Regions from separate parts of the Paenibacillus sp. NPDC058367 genome, predicted to be linked through region 1. Evidence: riboswitches for the same ligand, from Rfam matches in the RefSeq annotation. Region 1 holds a riboswitch; each other region holds the start of a gene.

Evidence for each region. A riboswitch is a leader RNA that binds a small molecule or an ion and turns the genes downstream of it on or off. The one in region 1 is predicted to bind cobalamin.
Region 2: linked by a shared signal. The riboswitch ahead of metE (5-methyltetrahydropteroyltriglutamate--homocysteine S-methyltransferase) and the one ahead of ACFWMP_RS29645 (S-layer homology domain-containing protein) in region 1 are both predicted to bind cobalamin.
Region 3: linked by a shared signal. The riboswitch ahead of ACFWMP_RS24970 (anaerobic ribonucleoside triphosphate reductase) and the one ahead of ACFWMP_RS29645 (S-layer homology domain-containing protein) in region 1 are both predicted to bind cobalamin.

The regions. Positions count from the first base shown of each region.
Region 1 is NZ_JBHXIZ010000009.1:161,281-164,561, reverse strand. It holds gene ACFWMP_RS29645 (S-layer homology domain-containing protein) at 1-1,747, opposite strand, end outside; cobalamin riboswitch at 1,913-2,113, opposite strand; gene ACFWMP_RS29640 (hypothetical protein) at 2,204-2,782, opposite strand; gene ACFWMP_RS29635 (cellulase family glycosylhydrolase) at 3,002-3,281, shown strand, end outside.
Region 2 is NZ_JBHXIZ010000003.1:429,894-433,174, reverse strand. It holds gene ACFWMP_RS18815 (DedA family protein) at 1-218, shown strand, start outside; gene ACFWMP_RS18810 (undecaprenyl-diphosphate phosphatase) at 268-1,128, shown strand; cobalamin riboswitch at 1,387-1,592, shown strand; gene metE (5-methyltetrahydropteroyltriglutamate--homocysteine S-methyltransferase) at 1,747-3,281, shown strand, end outside.
Region 3 is NZ_JBHXIZ010000005.1:379,936-383,216, forward strand. It holds gene ACFWMP_RS24970 (anaerobic ribonucleoside triphosphate reductase) at 1-1,868, opposite strand, end outside; cobalamin riboswitch at 2,086-2,314, opposite strand; gene ACFWMP_RS24975 (MTH1187 family thiamine-binding protein) at 2,689-2,997, shown strand; tRNA gene ACFWMP_RS24980 (tRNA-Thr) at 3,093-3,164, shown strand.

The sequences.
Region 1 (3,281 bases):
TCAGCGCAAATATGGGACCATTAAGCCCTTGCTTCTGAACATATTGAAAATCTGCAAGTGCATTTCTTAGATCATACCCTGCAACATTCGTGATATCTTTTCCGATCGAGGTAAGTCCTAGAATCGCTCTGGAATGCTCTGTGCTTTTAGAAGGGTCGAGTTTTCCATCCTTCATTAGCTTAGCTACTTCAGCAGCTACATTATTATAATAAAGATTGTAATAGCCACTTGGAACCTCGAAGTTGGCCCGTGCTAGAGAAAGAATCGACCATTCCCCGCTACCTGTTCCAAAAGACGGATTTTTTACAGTGTTTAGGATATAGGCAAGGTTTTTATTTAATTGTTGTTTGGCTACAACAGTAGTAGGTTGTTCAAATGGAACATCATTCATGTCATAGAGACGGTTGCTATTATTGATCAGACGATCATAGGATACGAGCGCATATGTACCTTGATCCGTAGCCATAGCGTCTACTTTACCGGTGAGAATATGCTTGAAGCCACCATCCGGCCCAGAGAAGCTAAGTAAAGCATCTATAAGTGAATTTCCTTCTTTAATAAACCTAGGGTCACTGTGCGGATCTACGCCTACGCCAGTTAAGGCAACAACAACCTGTGCAATGCTCTCACTGCTTGTGCTTCCCCAGCTTGTAAATCCGCCTTGAGCATTTTGTACACTCGATAACCATGCAATCGCCCGATCCACGGCAGCTTTTACATTAGGATCCTTTGCGTAATAAGGCGCAAGTGCTTGCATCGCCATCCCGGTCATATCGACGTCGGCTTTGGTTACACCTAAAGCCCAGCCCCCGGCATCTGCTGCACCTTTTTTAACTTCTCTATCTAAGATGTACTGAACCAGGTTTTCTCTTGTGCTTTGATATATAACTCCCTTCTCATCAGGATCAGGGAATAATACTGGAATCTCATAGTTATGACTATCTAGTGCAATCAGAGCAAATATGGGACCGTTGTTCCCTTGCTTCTGAATATATTGATAATCAGCGAGTGCATTTCTTAGATCATGACCTGCAACATTCGTGATATCTTTTCCGATAGAGGTAAGTCCTAGAATGGCTCTGGAATTCTCTGTGCTTTTACTAGCGTCGAGTTTTCCATCCTTAATTATCGTTGCTATTCGCGTAGCTACATTGTTGTAATAGAGATTGTAATAACCGTTAGGTACTTTGTAGTTCGCACGTGCTAGAGAAAGAATCGACCATTCTCCGCTACCTGTTCCAAATGAAGGATTCTTTACGGTGTTAACGATGTAGGCCAAGCTTTTATCTAACTGTTCTTTAGCAGTGATTTTATAAGTAACCTGATAGGTTACATTATCTGCTTTGTTTCCTGCGCCATCTATAGCTGTTACTGCGATTACGTTACTACCTGGGTTTAGAGATGCTTTGTACTCATCATTAGTAGCTGACAGAACGACTTGGTTCAGCTTTACTACTGGAATAATGTCTTTATAGACATTGTCTGTAACCACTACTTTGAAGCTTACATCTTTACTGGATACTTCCTGTTTATCTTGTATACCTTCTATTGAAATCGTAGGCTTCTCTGTATCTGGCTCTTGTACTAGCGCATTAATCTGCTCTACTAGAGCTTGATCAACCTCTGTTGTTACAACTGCACTATCGGCAATTGCTTCATTCGCATGAGCCGGGATTACACTTGTAGAGAACGTCGTGATAAATACTGCTACAATAAGTAACCAAGCTAAAAACTTATTTTTCTTCATGTTTCCATAACCCTTCCCTTCTCTTCCTATGTTAAAAAACAGAATAAACTTTCATAGCACTACAAAAAAACCACTCAACATAACGTCAAGAGGTTTAAGATAGTGAACCGCAACAATAGCAGGCATATACTATATCAAACACCTCTCTATCGCTCGTAGAGTTTAACGGTGTATTAGAAACAGGCAGATATTCTGGCTCAAGTATCATCACCCTTGCTACCTTCCCAGTTTCCCAGTGGCACCTTGCAAGGACTCCTCTTTCACAGCGGCGGGACCGCGCGGGATTCACACCCGCTTTCCATTTAACCAATCTATGATTGTAATTCCGAAACATTCATAATTGGCACCTATTGCTAATATTAATTTTTCATGCTTCATCATATCTAATATAGTTGCTTTTGTCATGCAATATTTGTTTTTTGTATAACGAGTAGTTAGCGATAATCCTATTGAATATCAAATCATTCTAACCACAATATATTCTTTTTCTCTCAGCTCAAAACCATCCTCCAGTGACAAAAAGGCCAAATCAAAGATTCGATCATACTTTTTATTACGTGGTAGTCCTTCTTCCTCAGCCCAGCATGTATAGAGCTCGAACTCGGCACCAGATACCCCATAATCTGTCATAAGCCTAAATAGCTCCCGACAACACTTGAGTGAGGCGTTATACGATCCCGGTAGAGTATCTTTTAGCTTAGGGGATACAGAGAAACCGCCCCAATTCGGTGAAATCCGGTACACATACGGACTCCGAAAATGCTTGCGAATCTCATCGTTCCAATACCCAAGTTCCTCTATAAAAATACCCGCTGCATCTTCTTCCGAGTCGTATACAAGACAGTCCTCATCTCTTAAATGAGACAGATCTGCGATGTCATCCAAAGGAATTATGCCTTGCAGGCGCAGAGCCTCTCTTTGTTTCTTATACTCCGGGGAATTTTTCACTTCATAATATGTCATTACTGACGGTACACTGCCTCTTTCTCCTAACGGAAGCTCTGTAGCCGAGCCTATGTAATGAAATCTGCTCACTGGATTGCCCTCCATAACTTTGGAATCACTGCAAATCACTAATTCATATATGAATTTACCACAAATTAGTAAGGTACTCGTTGAAATTATTCTATGTTAGGGTATTTGGTAAGCGTTTACAACGAATTCATGGAGGTGTACGTGTTCATCTAAGCACCAAAGTACCAAGGAAGGTCAGGTTTAAGCATCCTCAAAAATGATCTTACAAAGGAGAATTCAATGACTACTCGAATCCAGAAATCATTCTTATCATTGACCCTTGTCACCGCTCTTCTGCTCTCTTTGTTCTCATCCATTGCCGCCGCTGCCACTAAGGACGAGCAACAAGCTAAGGCAGCACCAAAGAGTAAGATCCAATCCTATGTAGACGATATGCAGCCCGGATGGAACCTTGGCAATACTCTAGATGCTACAGGTGAGGATGAAACCTCCTGGGGCAATCCGCGTGTGACCCAAGAACTGATTAAGAAAATCGCCGCACAAGGCTACAAAAGTATCC
Region 2 (3,281 bases), on a different contig from region 1:
AATTTGGAGTGTTTATGATCTTCACAACGATTGGTACGCTGGGATGGAATCTATTGCTGGTGCTTATTGGTGCGGCATTGGGTGAGTCCTGGGAAGACATCGCCATGTATATGGATATGTACTCCAACGTAGTGTACGTGCTTCTTGCAGGTGGAGTAGTGATCCTTGGGTATTTGTTCTTCCGCAAGCGCAGCCGGAAAATGAACACCGAAGGTTGAGCCGAGAAGGACTTATAGTTAAAAGTTATGATTAAAAGGAGGAGAACAAATGGAGCTATTAACGATTATTAAAGCTATTATTTTGGGGATTGTTGAAGGATTGACTGAATTTGCTCCGGTATCCTCCACAGGTCATATGATTATTGTTGATGATATGTGGTTAAAATCGACAGAGTTATTTGGACAATATACGGCCAATACGTTCAAAGTGGTTATACAGCTGGGGTCAATATTAGCAGTTGTAGTTATTTTTAGAAATAGGTTCATTGAATTGTTGGGCTTAAAGCGCTTCAGCCGCAAGCAGTTGGATCCTGTAACCGAGCAACAACCACAGCTTGAAAAAGGCGGCCACCTGAAGCTTACACAGGTGCTTGTAGGTTTAGTGCCAGCAGGTGTGCTGGGGGTTCTGTTTAATGATTATATTGACGAGCATTTATTCTCTACATCCACCGTGTTAATCGGTCTAGTAGTCGGTGCTGTATTAATGATTATTGCAGATCTATTCGGACCAAAGAAGATTCAAACGGAGAGTGTCGATCAGATTACATATAAGCAGGCGCTAGGTGTTGGTCTGGTCCAGTGCTTCTCCTTGTGGCCGGGATTTTCTCGTTCCGGGTCGACGATTTCTGGTGGTGTTCTTCTGGGTATGAGTCATCGCGCTGCTGCTGATTTCACGTTTATTATGGCTGTTCCAATCATGGCAGGCGCCAGTTTACTCTCACTGATGAAGAACTGGCAATATTTCACCATCGATGCCCTGCCGTTCTTCATTGCAGGCTTTATCAGTGCCTTTGTATTTGCACTATTATCGATGCGTTTCTTCTTGAAATTGATCAACCGGATTAAGCTTTTACCATTTGCTATATATCGCATAGTACTTGCTGCAGTAGTATATTTCGTGTTTTTCTAAATCCGTTATAAGGAATCGATATAACAGAAGCCCCCGTAATCTATTGCAGATGACGGGGGCTTTCACGTATGATGACATCAGATTTAAGACACTCACTTTATCCTTATAATTCTCGCATAAACGCTTACCGTCCTTAAAAAGATGCTGATGGCGTTTTAGCTTATGGATGATAAGAAAGTATAAGTATCACGAAATACTTTCTTATAATTCTCGCATAAACGCCTACCGTCCGTATAAGGACACCGAAGGCGTTTTAGCTTGACAATATCGGAGACAGGTGCTTGCCGGAAATTAGTAATTCGGTAGGCTTAATAGGGAAATTCGGTTTGAAGCCGATGCGGTCCCGCCACTGTAACGGAAGAGTCCATAGCAACATATGTCACTGGCAATTTACTACTGCTGGGAAGACTGCTAAGGATGCTGACACCGCTAGCCAGGAGACCTGCCTGTTTCAACAGCACTGCTTCACCTACGGAGGATAGGAAGGTGTTAGACGTTAACCATAGGTATATTATGGGCGTCTTTCCCTTTGACTTTTTTAGGGAAGGGCGCTCTTTTTTAAAGGAATACAAGTGATATCGAGTCCAAAATAAGAAGATGGAGAAGGGGAGCTGCAAAGTGACGAACAAAGTAAAAGTAAGCAATCTTGGCTATCCAAGAATCGGAAAAAACCGCGAGTGGAAGAAAACGTTGGAAGCCTTCTGGGCGGGAAAAATAAATGAGGAAGCGTTCCGTACTGAAATGACAGGAATTCAGCTTCAGCATTTGAAGACTCAGCAGGAGGCAGGAATTGATTTAATTCCGGTAAATGATTTTACGTTCTACGATCATGTGCTAGATACAGCTGTAATGTTCGGGATCGTACCTCCACGTTATGCGTATGATGGTGGCGATATTGGGCTTGATCTTTATTTTGCGATGGCTAGAGGAAATGCTGAGGCTACCGCTTGCGAGATGACTAAATGGTTCAATACGAACTATCATTACATCGTTCCAGAGATCGGTGCACAAACGCCGCGTCTGACCGAGAATAAACCATTGGCTGCTTATCGTTTTGCCAAGTCCCAAGCGGGAATTGAGGGTAAACCTGTGGTTTTAGGCCTTTATACATTCCTTAAGTTGTCAAAAGGATTTGCATCTGCGGATATTGCGAAGATTGCTGCTCGGTTTCTTCCGGTTTACGTTCAGCTGTTGCAGGAACTGAAGCAAGAAGGAGTAAGCTGGGTACAAATTGATGAACCAGCGATTGTTACAGGAATTAATGAATCAGAATTATCCTTACTTAACTCGATTTACACAGAAATTGCTGAATCCGTGCCTGGATTAAATATTATTCTGCAGACTTACTTTGAAGCTGCTGAACCGCTGGAGGCACTGTTCAAGCTTCCGGTACAAGGTTTAGGTCTTGATTTTGTCCATGATGGCGGGGCGAACCTGGCATCGATTGAACGTCTTGGCTGGCCTGAGGATAAGTGGCTGGGAGCGGGTATTATTGACGGACGCAACATCTGGCGCTCGGATCTGGATGCTAAGCTGCAGCTAATCGAGAAGCTGAGTGTACATGTACCGCTTGACCGTCTTCTTCTACAGCCTTCTTGCAGTTTGCTGCATGTTCCGGTTACTGTTCAGGGTGAGGTGAAGCTGAAGGCCACCGTTAAGGCTGCTTTAGCTTTTGCTGATGAGAAGCTTAGAGAGCTTGGCCTGCTTGCTGCAGCCTTAGAGGGTACAGCAGAAGCTGCTGCTGCGTTGACAGCCAGTCGTGAAGCCCTTACTGCCTTCCGTGCACTTCCTGAACGCGGTCGTAAGGATGTGGCCGAGCAAGTTCTCGGACTTACAGATTTACCAGACCAACGTAGCCTACCTTTTGCTGAACGCCTGAAGGTGCAGCAGGAGAAGTGGCAGCTGCCACTTCTGCCAACGACAACAATCGGAAGCTTTCCACAGACTGTAGAAGTGCGCCAGGCAAGGTTGAAATGGCGTAAAGGCGTATGGAATCAAGAGCGTTACGACGGGTTCGTTCGTGAGCAGATTGCAGATGCAATCACTTTCCAAGAAAAGCTGGGTCTGGATGTACTCGTGCATGGTGAGTTCGAAAGAACCGATATGGTGGAGTTTTTCGGTGAGAAGTTGGATGGTTACTTATTTACTAGCAA
Region 3 (3,281 bases), on a different contig from region 1:
TCATGTGCGTTGCAGGAAGGACAGTTTGTCCCAATTACGCCTTCGTATCCGCAGCTGGAGCAGCGGTCAATCGGATGGTTAATGCTGAAGTAGCTGACCTGTTGTTCTAGTGCATATTTAATGATTTTGATAAAAGCAGATGGATTGCTGCGGGCATTGCCATTTAATTCGACATAAGAAATAGCCCCGGCATTGCAGTATTCATGGAAAGGAGCTTCCAAGCTGATCTTCTGAGCAGCACCTAGATCGTAGTATACAGGGATGTGGAAAGAGTTCGTATAATACTCACGGTCAGTTACGCCCGGAATAGAACCCAGTACCTTGCGATCAATCTTGGTGAATTTGCCGGACAGGCCCTCTGCTGGTGTTGCGAACAAGGTAATGTTGAGATTAAGTTCCTCACTTTTAAGGTCGCAATACTCCCGCATGTGACGCACGATAGCCACAGCCTTGGCATGGACTTCCATATGCTCGCCATGGTGTTTGCCGTACATGGCTTTCATGCATTCCGCCATACCGATGAAGCCAAGCGACAGACTACCATGCTTCAGCAGTTCGCCTACAGAGTCTTCAGGAGCGAGATTTTCGCCGCCTTCCCAGACGCCTTCTCGCATCATGAAATCGGATGCTTTAGCTTTTTGCGCGCTTTGGATGTGGAACCGATGAAGAAGTCCTTCCAGCGCAATATCCATATAGTGGTTTAGATCCTCATAGAAGCCAGCTTCATCTGCGACGGTACGTCGGCCTGTTACTGTGCCGTGTGCCAGACCGAGCCGAACCAGATTCAGTGTATTAAAGGAAAGGTTGCCCTTCCCGGAGCAATGATTACGCCCAAAACGGTCACCGAGCACTCGGGTGCGGCAGCCCATTGTAGCAAATTCCGTATCAGGATCACTTGGATCATAATACTGCAAGTTGAGCGGAGCGTCCAGATTAGCGAAGTTCGGATATAGTCTGCGTGCAGAACATTCCGCCGCTTTTAGGAACAATTCATAGTTAGGATCACCTTGCTGTTGATTGACTCCTTGCTTGCATTTGAAGATTTGAATCGGGAACACAGGTGTTTCTCCGCTGCCAAGTCCGTTCATCGTTGCTGTTAGCAGGGAGCTGATCACAAGCTGACCTTCTGGTGAAGTACAAGTACCATAATTGATGCTGGTAAACGGAATTTGCCCACCGGATCGGCTGGACATGGTGTTGAGATTATGTACCATACTTTCAGCCGCTTGCAGGGTTTCGATTTCGGTTTCCTTTAGTGCAAAACGAAACGCTTTTGGATATAACTCCGCCAGATCGATCCGGCTCATTGTAATCTCGCCCAAAGAATCATTAGCTTGTCCCTCATCAAAATAATCCAGACCCTTGCGGAACAGCTTAGCGAAGGATTTGGTTACATAAGGTGCCAGATCATAGTCGAGTTTATTGGCGGATACGCCGCCATATTGAGCATTTTGCTGGGATTGAAAAATAATTGCTACCAGTGACATAGCTGTCATTATGGAGTTCGGAGGACGAACACTGCCGTTGCCGGTGTTGAAGCCTTCGCGGAGAAGCTTATCGAACGGGATAAAAATGCAGTTAGTCGTTCCGATTGCGTATTGATCCAGATCATGCACATAGACGACATTGTCATCAATGGCTTGCACTAGCTGCGGCGGCATCGTAAAGTTGCGGGCGTACCATTTTGAATATTCACTGCCGAACTTGCTCATTTTACCGGAGAAACTCTCTCCGTTCAAATTGGCATTCTCGCGCAGCAAGTCCAAATCCCGGCTGTCGATAATATCGCGTCCTAAATCAATGAGCTCTTCTAAAAGAACTTCTCGTGCATTTGTTGTACCGTTAAATTGTCTCTCCAACAACGTCATTGTATAGCTCTCCTCTCAGTCTATCGTCCTATCATTAAGAAGTGGGGCCGCATAAGCGGCCGTATATTCATTGTGATCTCATAAAAAAAGCATCCTCTAGCGAGGATGGCAGAAAATGCCCGATGCGTTATGTAAATATCCACACAGATATTTGCAGTGGTCTCTAAGAAGATGACCGCATGCGGACACCGTTCCTGTTCCTCGCAGGCACTCATAGTTGGTGTCGTCGAAACAGGCAGGTCTCCTGGCTTCCGTAGGACCTCTCAGCGCCTTCCCAAGGGGGCTCTTACCCCTCAGTGGCTTCTGCCAGGAGATCTGCCCGTCTTAAAAAAGCTTGTAAGGGGCATCCGGTTACAGTGGCGGGACCGCAGCGGATTTTCACCGTACTTCCCTATTAAGCTCTAATTCCGATAAAGGATCAAAGCGCCTGTCTCCACTATATTTTGTTGTCGTTAGATAAAAATAACCCAAGATGTTGTGTTTGTAAATAGTTTTTTAGAAAACCCGCGTGGGGAGCGGGTTCTTCAAAAGTACTCCACAAATGATCCACAGGCTGTCCATAAGTAATCCACAATTGATCCACAGGCATATGAAAAATGATTCATAAATTGTCCGAAAAGATGCCACAAAGAGTCCATAAATGTAGTGCAGATGACCCTAGAATTCATGTTAGAAAAAATACTTGTGGCGAAAGTCATATTTCGGAGAATTTTGGGGAAAGAAGAAGGGGCATAATAAAGCTGAGATCATTTGTGGGAGAGCGGTGGAGTTGTTACAATAGAAGGAGACACATACTTTAAAATTCCGAGGAGGTATTCCCATGCCTATTGCTGAAGTAACCGTTATTCCGATTGGAACAGGTAGTACGAGCCTTAGCAGCTATGTTGCGGATATGCAGCGAGTGCTGAAGACGGTAGAAGGGATTACTTATGAGCTTACATCCATGGGTACAATCATCGAAGGGCCTCTTCAGCGTATTTTTGCTGCAGTCGAAGCGCTGCACGAGTCTCCTTTTGCCGCAGGTGCAGAGCGTGTCTCTACCTCACTTAAAATAGACGACCGCCGCGATAAACCCTCCACTAGCCGTGGAAAGCTGGAGTCTGTGGAGCGTAAACTACAGGTGGAATAGCAGTTCGGGAGAGTAGGGAAATAGGGAGAAATAGGCTTGCGTTTCTGGCTGAAAGTTGTATAATATTTTTTGTTTGACAGAAAAATCAGCCTTAAGCTGGTGTAGCTCAGGGGTAGAGCAACGCACTCGTAATGCGTAGGCCGGGGGTTCAATTCCCTTCACCAGCATCCCAAAAAACCATATTTGGCGCGGATTCTTGAAGTTTGGGGAGTCGCGCTTTTTTGTTTCTTCTACCATTCTTCTACCGAAAGAGTGTCTTTTCCGCTTGTAATGGAGTCCCCAAC